Regions from separate parts of the Roseomonas marmotae genome, predicted to be linked through region 2. Evidence: riboswitches for the same ligand, from Rfam matches in the RefSeq annotation. Region 2 holds a riboswitch; the other holds the start of a gene.

The links. Region 2 has a riboswitch for cobalamin ahead of IAI58_RS02685 (DUF1636 family protein). Riboswitches for the same ligand answer to the same signal wherever they lie in the genome.
Positions count from the first base shown of each region.
Region 1: linked by a shared signal. The riboswitch ahead of IAI58_RS19020 (ABC transporter substrate-binding protein) and the one ahead of IAI58_RS02685 (DUF1636 family protein) in region 2 are both predicted to bind cobalamin.

Region 1 is NZ_CP061094.1:108,770-113,169, forward strand. It holds gene IAI58_RS19005 (TetR/AcrR family transcriptional regulator C-terminal domain-containing protein) at 1-97, shown strand, start outside; gene IAI58_RS19010 (MbcA/ParS/Xre antitoxin family protein) at 135-665, shown strand; gene IAI58_RS19015 (RES family NAD+ phosphorylase) at 662-1,336, shown strand; cobalamin riboswitch at 1,406-1,604, shown strand; gene IAI58_RS19020 (ABC transporter substrate-binding protein) at 1,754-2,764, shown strand; gene IAI58_RS19025 (FecCD family ABC transporter permease) at 2,782-3,810, shown strand; gene IAI58_RS19030 (ABC transporter ATP-binding protein) at 3,807-4,400, shown strand, end outside.
Region 2 is NZ_CP061091.1:567,266-571,665, reverse strand. It holds gene cobN (cobaltochelatase subunit CobN) at 1-270, opposite strand, end outside; gene cobW (cobalamin biosynthesis protein CobW) at 275-1,309, opposite strand; gene IAI58_RS02685 (DUF1636 family protein) at 1,306-1,707, opposite strand; cobalamin riboswitch at 1,826-2,017, opposite strand; gene IAI58_RS02680 (DUF3297 family protein) at 2,331-2,573, opposite strand; gene cobU (bifunctional adenosylcobinamide kinase/adenosylcobinamide-phosphate guanylyltransferase) at 2,647-3,159, shown strand; gene cobO (cob(I)yrinic acid a,c-diamide adenosyltransferase) at 3,156-3,758, shown strand; gene IAI58_RS02665 (cobyric acid synthase) at 3,758-4,400, shown strand, end outside.

The sequences.
Region 1 (4,400 bases), on a different replicon from region 2:
CTTCGAGACCTTCGTGGACCTCATCCTGGCGGGGCTGGAGGCGTCGCTCCCCCGCGCGGGCAACCGGGGCGCCACGGGGGCGTTGACAAAGTCCTGATTTGGGCATAGTCCAGATGCGGATGAAGGAGGCAGTCATGCCGAGGGCTCTCGATGCCGTGCGCCGGCCCGTCGACCAGGGGCCCGGCCGCCTGGACCGGAGCCGCTTCCTGCCGGAGAACCGGCGGCGCCTGAGCGCGCCGGCGATGCGGACCTTCCTGGCCATCGCCGATCTCTGGGGGCTCGATGAGGCCCATCGCCTCCTGATCCTCGGCTGCCCCGCCCGCTCGACCTTCCATAAATGGGCCAAGACGGCGCGGGAGCATGGCGACCTCACCCTGGATGTGGACACCCTGACCCGCATCTCCGCGATCTTCGGCATCCACCAGGCCCTGGGCGTCCTGCACGGCACGGAGCGGGACGGGATCGCCTGGCTGCGGACCCCCCACCGCGCCACCCTCTTCGGCGGCAGGCCGCCGATCGACCTCGTCACCAGCGGCACGCAGGACGGGCTCATGGCCGTCCGGCGCTTCCTCGACGCCGCGCGGGGCGGCATCTACATGGAGCCGGTGGAGGCCCTGGACCGGAATTTCCGCCCCTACCGGGACGAGGACCTCGTCATCTCTTGAGCGACGTCTTCTCGGCGGCGCCGTCCCCCTCCCACCGGCTGATCCCCTCCCGCTTCCCGCCCATCGGGCTCTTCGACACCGTGGCCACGGCCGCCGATGCCGAGGCGGTCATGGAACTCGCGGGCTGGACCAATGACCGCCTGGTGGAGGAGCGCCTGTGGCGGCTCCCTCAGGAGGAATGGGTCTATGGGCGGGCGAATTCCAGCGTCGTGATGGCGTCCTTCCTGCACGTCCCGCCCGGGGGGGCGCGCTTCAACGGCCCGGATCTCGGCGCCTGGTATGCCGCGGCCGCACTGCCGACGGCGGCCTTCGAGGTCGCCCACCACCTGCGCCGCGAGGCCGTGGCGACCGGCGCCGCCGTGCTGGAGCGCGACTACCGCGCCTATACGGCCGGGCTCGCGGGCTCCTACCTCGATATCCGTGGCCAGCAGGCGGAGCGGGCCGGCGCCTACGACCCCGCCAGCTACGCCGCCTCGCAGGCGCTGGGGGAGGGCATCCGCGCCTCCGGCGGCGCGGGCATCATCTATAACAGTGTGCGGCACGCCGGCGGCGTCAACATCGCCGCCCTCCGGCCGCGCAACATCCTCCGCGTCACCCAGGCCGACCACTGGCGCCTGAGCGTCGAGGCCGCGTCCCCCCGCATCCGGCTCGCGAGGCTGGGCGGGCGGTGAGGCGATGCGGCCGCGTGACGGCTGCCTGAAACCCGCATGCCCCAGGCGCTTGCCACCTCTCCACCGCTCCTCTAGAGGATGGGCGCCGGTTTCCGAGAGGAACTAACAGGGAATCCGCCCGAGGCCCGTGAGGGCCGAGGAAACGGAACTGCCCCCGCAACTGTAGGCGGCGAGCCCGATCCGAACACGCCACTGGGAGCCATCCCGGGAAGGCCGGATGGAGCGTTGACCCGCCAGTCAGGAGACCTGCCGGCTTGTGCAACTGACTGACCGGCGGGGTGTCCGGGGAGGATGTCGATGTTCTGTTCGCACCGCATGTCATGGCGGTCCGCTTTCGCGCGCCAGCGCCGCCGCAGGCCTGCGCCATGGCCTCTCCATCTCCGGCCGTCATCCCTGGCCGGACATGGAAGAATGACCATGATGCTGTCGCGCCTCGCCCTCCTGGTGGCGGGCCTCGGCCTGCCGCTCTCCGCCGCCTGGGCGGAGCCCACGCGCTATCCCCTGACGGTGGAGAATTGCGGCCACACGCTGCGCTTCGAGGCCGCGCCGCACAACGTCGTCACCATCGGCCAGTCCGCGACCGAGATCCTCTATGCCCTGGGCGCGGGCGACCGCATGGCCGGCACGGCGCTGTGGTTCAACGACGTGCTGCCGGAGTTCCGCGCGCAGAACGACAGGGTTCCGCGCCTGGACAACAACGCCCCCAGCTTCGAATCCGTCATCAACAAGCGCCCGGGTCTGGTGGCCACGCAGTTCGAGTGGATGATCGGCCCGCAGGGCGTGGTCGGCACGCGCGAGCAGTTCCATGAGCTCGGCGCGGCCACCTACATCATGCCCGCCGACTGCGAGGGCAAGAACAACCTGGTGGGCGCCGACGGCACCCGCACCGCGCCCTTCAGCACGGAGGCGCTCTACAAGGGCATCGCGCAGCTCGCGGAGATCTTCGACCGGCAGGACCGGGGCGCGGCGCTGGTGGCCGGGCTGCGGAAGCGGGAGGAAGCGGCGGTCGCGCGCGCGAAGTCGCTGAACCTGCCGGATGCCTCGGCGGTCTTCTGGTTCTCCTCCGCCGACCTGGACCTGGACCCCTATATGGCGGGCCAGAAGGGCATCCCGGGCTACATGATGCGCACGCTCGGCCTGCGGAACGTGGTGCAGTCGGATGAGGAATGGCCGACCGTGGGGTGGGAGACCATCGCCCGCGCCAACCCCTCCGTCATCGTCATCGCCCGCATGGACCGCCGCCGCTTCCCGGCCGATGACTTCGAGAAGAAGCTGGCCTTCCTGAAGTCCGACCCGGTGACGCGGGAGATGGAGGCGGTGAGGAACAACCGCATCGTCATCATCGACGCCCATGCCATGCAGGCCACCATCCGCCTGGTGGACGGGCTGGAGGCGCTGACCGAAGCCATGGCCAAGCTGCGCCCGTGACTGCCGGGCTCGCTCGCCTGCTGGGCAGGCTGGCATTGCACGGCGCCTGGATCGCGGCGGTGCTCGCCGCCGCCATCCTCGCCGGCATCTGCATCGGCGAGACGGCGATCCCCCCCGGCGTGGTCTTCCAGGCACTGGCCAACAAGCTGTTCGGCGCCGGCTATCCCCTCGACCGGATCGACGAGGGCATCGTCTGGAACTACCGGCTGACGCGCGCCATCGTCGCGGCCTGCTGCGGCGCGGGGCTGGCGGTCTCGGGCGTCATCCTGCAGGCGCTGCTGCGGAACGCGCTGGCCGATCCCTATCTGCTGGGCATCTCCGCCGGCGCCTCCACCGGCGCGGTGCTGGTGACGGTGGCAGGGCTGGGGGCGGGGGCGGTGTCGCTTTCCCTCGGCGCCTTCGGCGGCTCGCTGGCCGCCTTCCTGCTGGTGGCCCTGCTGGCCCATGCCTCGGGCGGCGGGGTGGGGCTGCGCGGGGCCGGGCAGATCGTGCTGGCGGGCATCGCCGGTTCCCAGCTCTTCAACGCATTGACGGCCTTCATCATCACCCGCTCCGCCAGTGCCGAGCAGGCGCGCGGCATCATGTTCTGGCTGCTCGGCAACCTCAGCGGCGCGCGCTGGGACAATGTGGGCATGGCGGTGCCGGTGGCACTGGCTGTCACGCTCATCTGCCTGTGGCAGGCGCGGGCGCTGGATGCCTTCACCTTCGGCACGGATTCCGCCATCTCCCTCGGCGTGCCGGTGCGGCGGGTACAGGCGCTGCTGATCCTCGCCGCCTCCCTGGCCACGGCGGTGATGGTCAGCATCGTCGGCTCCATCGGCTTCGTCGGGCTGGTGGTGCCGCATGCGGCGCGCTTCATCACGGGCGTGCGGCATGTCCGGCTGGTGCCGGCGGCGGCGCTGATGGGCGCCATCTTCCTGATCGCGGCGGATGTCATCTCGCGCATCGCCGTGAAGGGGCAGGTGCTGCCGATCGGCGTCATCACCGCGCTGGTGGGCGCGCCGGTCTTCGCGCTGATCCTGGTGCGGCGGAGGCCGGCCCGATGAGGCTCCGCGCGGAGAATCTCAGCTCGTCGGCGCGCGGCGTGCCCATCCTGCGCGGGGTCAGCCTGGAGGTGGCGGCGGGAGAGACGCTGGGGCTGATCGGCCCCAACGGCTCCGGCAAGTCCACGCTGATGCGCCTGCTCTCCGGCGTGCTGAAGCCCGATGGCGGCGAGGTGCATCTGGACGCCCAGCCCATGGCGCGGATGACCCGGCGGCGGGTGGCGCAACTGCTGGCCCTGGTGGAGCAGCAGGCGGAGACCGCCGACCGCATCACGGTGCGCGACGCGGTGGAGCTGGGGCGCACGCCCTGGCTGTCCGCGCTGCGGCCCTGGTCGGCCGAGGACGACGCCATCGTGGCGGAGGCCCTGGCGGTGGTGGAGATGTCCGGCTTCGCCGGGCGCGACTGGGCGACGCTCTCGGGCGGGGAACGCCAGCGCGTGCATATCGCCCGCGCGCTGGCGCAGCGCCCGCGCATCCTGCTGCTGGACGAGCCGACCAACCACCTCGACATCCACCACCAGCTCGCCATCCTGCGGCTGGTCGCGGAACTGCCGGTGACCACCGTCATCGCGCTGCACGACCTCAACCAGGCC
Region 2 (4,400 bases):
CAGGCCGCCCAGCAGGCGGATGACGATGGCGCGGGCGCCCGCCAGCACCTGCTCGGCATAGAGATCGACCGACATGGGGTGGCGCAGCCTGGCCAGGCTGGCCAGCCGCAGCGTCGGGCGCGGCTCCGGCAGGGTGGACCAGCCCGCCGCCGCCGCCGCGAGGTCGCTGTCGCTGAAGGAGAGCAGCACCAGATCCGCCGGCGCGTGACCGAGGTCCACCGCCTGCTCGGCGGCGTCCAGGCTCAGCGTCTCGCGCGGCAGCAGGTGCATGGCGCTATCCGGCGATGGCGGCGGCGATGGCCGGCTTGTCCAGCCCGGCCTGGCCGATCACCACCAGATGCCCCTCCCGCGCTTCGCCGGGCGCCCAGGGGCGGTCGAAATGATGGCGGAAGCGCGTGCCCACGCCCTGCACCGCCAGCCGCATCGGCTTGCCGGGCAGGCTGACAAAACCCTTCATGCGCAGGATGTCGTGCTCCGCCGCCACCCGCGCCAGCTTTTCCACCAGGGCCTCGGCGCTGGCGACTTCCGGCAGCGGCACGACGAAACTGTCGAAATCGTCGTGCTCGTGGTCATCGGCGCCGTCGTGGTGGGAGGGGCGGGCGGCGAGGTCGTCCTCCGCCGCGGCGCCCAGGCCCAGCAGCACGGCGATGTCCAGCGCGCCTTCCCGCGCCGCCACCACCTTCACCTGCCGGGGCAGATGCGCGGCGATCTCCGCCCGCAGCCTCGCCACGGCATCCTCGTCCAGCAGGTCGGCCTTGTTCAGCACCACGAGGTCGGCGGCGCCGAGCTGGTCCTCGTAGACTTCCGCCAGCGGATTGTCGTGGTCCAGGTTGTCATCCGCCGCGCGCTGGGCCTCCACCGCCACCGGGTCGTCGGCGAAGCGGCCATCGGCCACGGCGGGGCCGTCCACCACCGTCACCACGCCATCCACCGTGACGCGGGAGCGGATGCCCGGCCAGTTGAAGGCCTTGATCAGCGGCTTCGGCAGCGCGAGGCCGGAGGTCTCGATCAGGATGTGCTCCGGCGGCTCCGGCCGGTCCAGCAGCGCGGTCATGGTCGGCAGGAAGTCGTCCGCCACGGTGCAGCAGATGCAGCCATTGGCCAGCTCGACGATATTCTCCTCCTCGCAGCCGGGGATGCCGCAGGATTTCAGCAGGTCGCCATCGATGCCGAGGCTGCCGAACTCATTGACGATGATGGCGATGCGCCGCCCCGCCGCCTGCGCCATGACATGCCGCACCAGCGTGGTCTTCCCGGCGCCGAGGAAGCCGGTGACGATGGTGGCCGGCACCTTTTCGAGTTTGCTCACGACTGGGGCTCCATCAAGGAAGGGATGCGGCCGAGCACGACCGAACGCAGGGAGGCAGGGCGGCGGGAGGGCAGGACCGCCCCGCTGCCGCTGGCGGCATAGGCGGCGCCATAGGCCAGCAGGTCGGCGGCATGGGAGAGGTCGAGCCGCCCCAGCAGATAGCCCCATTTGCCCGGGGCCGTCATGGCGGCGGTGCAGCCATGGTCGCAGGCGGCCAGGCACTTCACGGCGCGCAGCTCGACCGGCGGTGCTTCCAGGCCCTCAAGCTGCGCGGCCACGGCGTCATGCAGATGGCGGCCGGGCGGCACCTCGCCCTCGGCCAGCGGACGGCCGGCGCGGCAGGTGACGCAGATATGCAGCACGGGCCTCGGCGCCCTGTCCTGTTCAGCCTCGTGCAAGGGGCACCTCACTCATGTCCATGAGGTGCCGACCGCCCGGGCGCGCAGGCGCCGGGGTCCACGCCCGGCGGCCCCGCCGCCCGGCGCTTCTGCCATCCGGGGCACCCCGCCCGGCGGCACGATCTCACGGGTGATGGCAGGTCTCCTGGCTCGCGGATCCGGCGCATCCCGCCTGGCCTTCCCGAGGATCGCTCCCCAGTGGCACGGGCGGCGGAATGCTCTCCGCTTACAGTTGCGGGGGCAGCCGCGGTGTCGCACCGCGTTCCCTTTTCACCTTCCTCGCGGAAGGACCATCAATGCCGGCAGGGTTAGGGCGGGGGGGAGGGGCTGTCAAACCTTATGCCGGGGGCCGGAGAGGCTCTGCCCCTCCGGGCCACCCCAGGTCCCGCTTCGGGTTTTGGGTGCGGCCTGAACAGCCATGGCGCGCGAGGCCACGGGGCCGGTTTCACTGAAACGGCCAAGCGGGCCGAACCCGCAGTCGCCGGAGGTCCATGACCTCCGGCGGAACCCCGTGCCACAGGAGCAAAACGGATGGCGGGTTCTGGGGTGGCACTGTCACCCCAGCTCGGGACAAAGGCTTTGCCTTTGCCCGGGGGTTCCAAGGGGGCGGAGCCCCCCTGGCCTCAGGTCGCGTCGCGGAAGTAGGGCTCGACCGTCCCGGTCACCTTCATGGTCAGCGGGCGGCCCTTGCGGTCCAGCGCCTTGCCGACGGCCAGCCGCACCCAGCCTTCGCTGACGCAGTATTCCTCGACATTGTTCTTCTCGACGCCCTTGAAGCGGATGCCGATGCCGCGCTCCAGCAGGGCCTCGTTGTAGTAGGGGCTGCTCGGGTCGTTCGAGAGGCGGTCGGGCGGGGTATCGGACATGGGGGTTGCCTCCTGCGTCGGTTCAGGCCGGGTGATAGCCAGCCCGGCCTGCTTTCGGCTAGTCCTGGCTGCCATGAGCATCACTCTGGTTCTGGGGGGCGCCCGTTCCGGCAAGTCCCGGCATGCGGAGGCGCTGGTGGCCCGCCACCCCGCCCCCTGGGTCTATCTGGCCACCGCCGAGGCCTGGGATGAGGAGATGCGCGCCCGCATCGCCGAGCACCGCGCCCGCCGGGGGCCGGAATGGCAGACGGTGGACGCGCCGCTGGGCCTGCCGGTGGCGCTGGCGGCGGCGGGGGCGCGCCCGGTGCTGGTGGATTGCCTGACGCTCTGGCTGACCAACCTGATGCTGGGCGGGCGGGACGTGGAGGCCGCGACGGCGGCGCTGGAGGCGGTGCTGGCCGCCCGTGCCGCGCCCACGGTGCTGGTGGCCAATGAGGTGGGCCTGGGCATCGTGCCGGAGACGCCGCTGGGCCGGGCCTTCCGGGACAAGGCGGGGGTGCTGAACCAGCGGATCGCCGCGCGGGCGCAGCATGTGCATTTCATCGCGGCCGGCCTGCCGCTGCTGCTGAAGGGAGAATTGCCGTGACCGGGGAGGAGGCTGCGCGGCATCGCGAGAAGATGCAGAAGCGCAAGGCGGTGCAGGATGCCGAGGTCGCCGGCAAGACGATCGAGAAGGGCCTGCTGATGGTCCATACGGGCGCCGGCAAGGGCAAGAGCACGGCGGCATTCGGGCTGGCGCTGCGGATGCTCGGGCGTGGACGCTCGGTGGGGGTGGTGCAGTTCATCAAAGGCGCCTGGAGCACCGGGGAGCGCACGCCGCTGGAGGCCATGCCGGGGCTGGAATGGCACAGCATGGGCGAGGGCTTCACCTGGGAGACCCAGGACCGGGAGCGGGACGTGGCCGCCGCCCGCCGCGCCTGGGGCAAGGCGCTGGAGCTGATGCAGCGGCCGGGCCTGGGGCTGCTGGTGCTGGACGAGCTGTGTATCGCGCTGCGCTACGAATACCTGCCGGTGGAGGAGGTGGTGGCCGCGCTGGTGGCACGCCCGCCCGCCTTGCATGTGGTCGTGACGGGCCGCAACGCACCGCCCGCGCTGACCGAGGCCGCCGACCTCGTGACCGAGATGAAACTGATAAAACATCATTTCGCGGCGGGGGTGAAGGCGCAGGAAGGGATCGAGTTCTGATGGCCCGTGCCTTGATGTTGCAAGGCACAGGCAGCAGCGTCGGCAAATCCCTGCTGGTGGCGGGCCTGGCGCGGGCGCTGACCCGGCGCGGGCTGCGGGTGCGGCCCTTCAAGCCGCAGAACATGTCCAACAACGCCGCCGTGACACCCGATGGCGGCGAGATCGGCCGCGCCCAGGCCTTGCAGGCACGCGCGGCGCGCGCGGCGCCCAGCGTGCACATGAACCCCGTGCTGCTGAAGCCGCAGAGCGAGGTGGGCGCGCAGGTGGTCGTGCAGGGGCGCGTCCATGCCACGGTCCGGGCGCGCGAATACCAGGCGATGAAGCCCTCGCTGCTGCCCTTCGTGCTGCAGAGTTTTGCGCGGTTGCGGGAAGAAGCCGATATCGTGCTGGTGGAGGGCGCGGGCTCGGCCTCCGAGATCAATCTGCGCGCGGGCGACATCGCCAATATGGGTTTTGCCTGTGCGGCGGATGTGCCGGTGGTGCTGGTGGGGGATATCGACCGAGGCGGGGTGATCGCCAGCCTTGTTGGCACGCGGCATGTCGTGGCCGAGGCGGACGCGGCCATGATCCGCGGCTTCATCGTCAACCGGATGCGCGGCGACCTCTCGCTGTTCGCCGAAGGCATGGCGGAGATCGCACGCC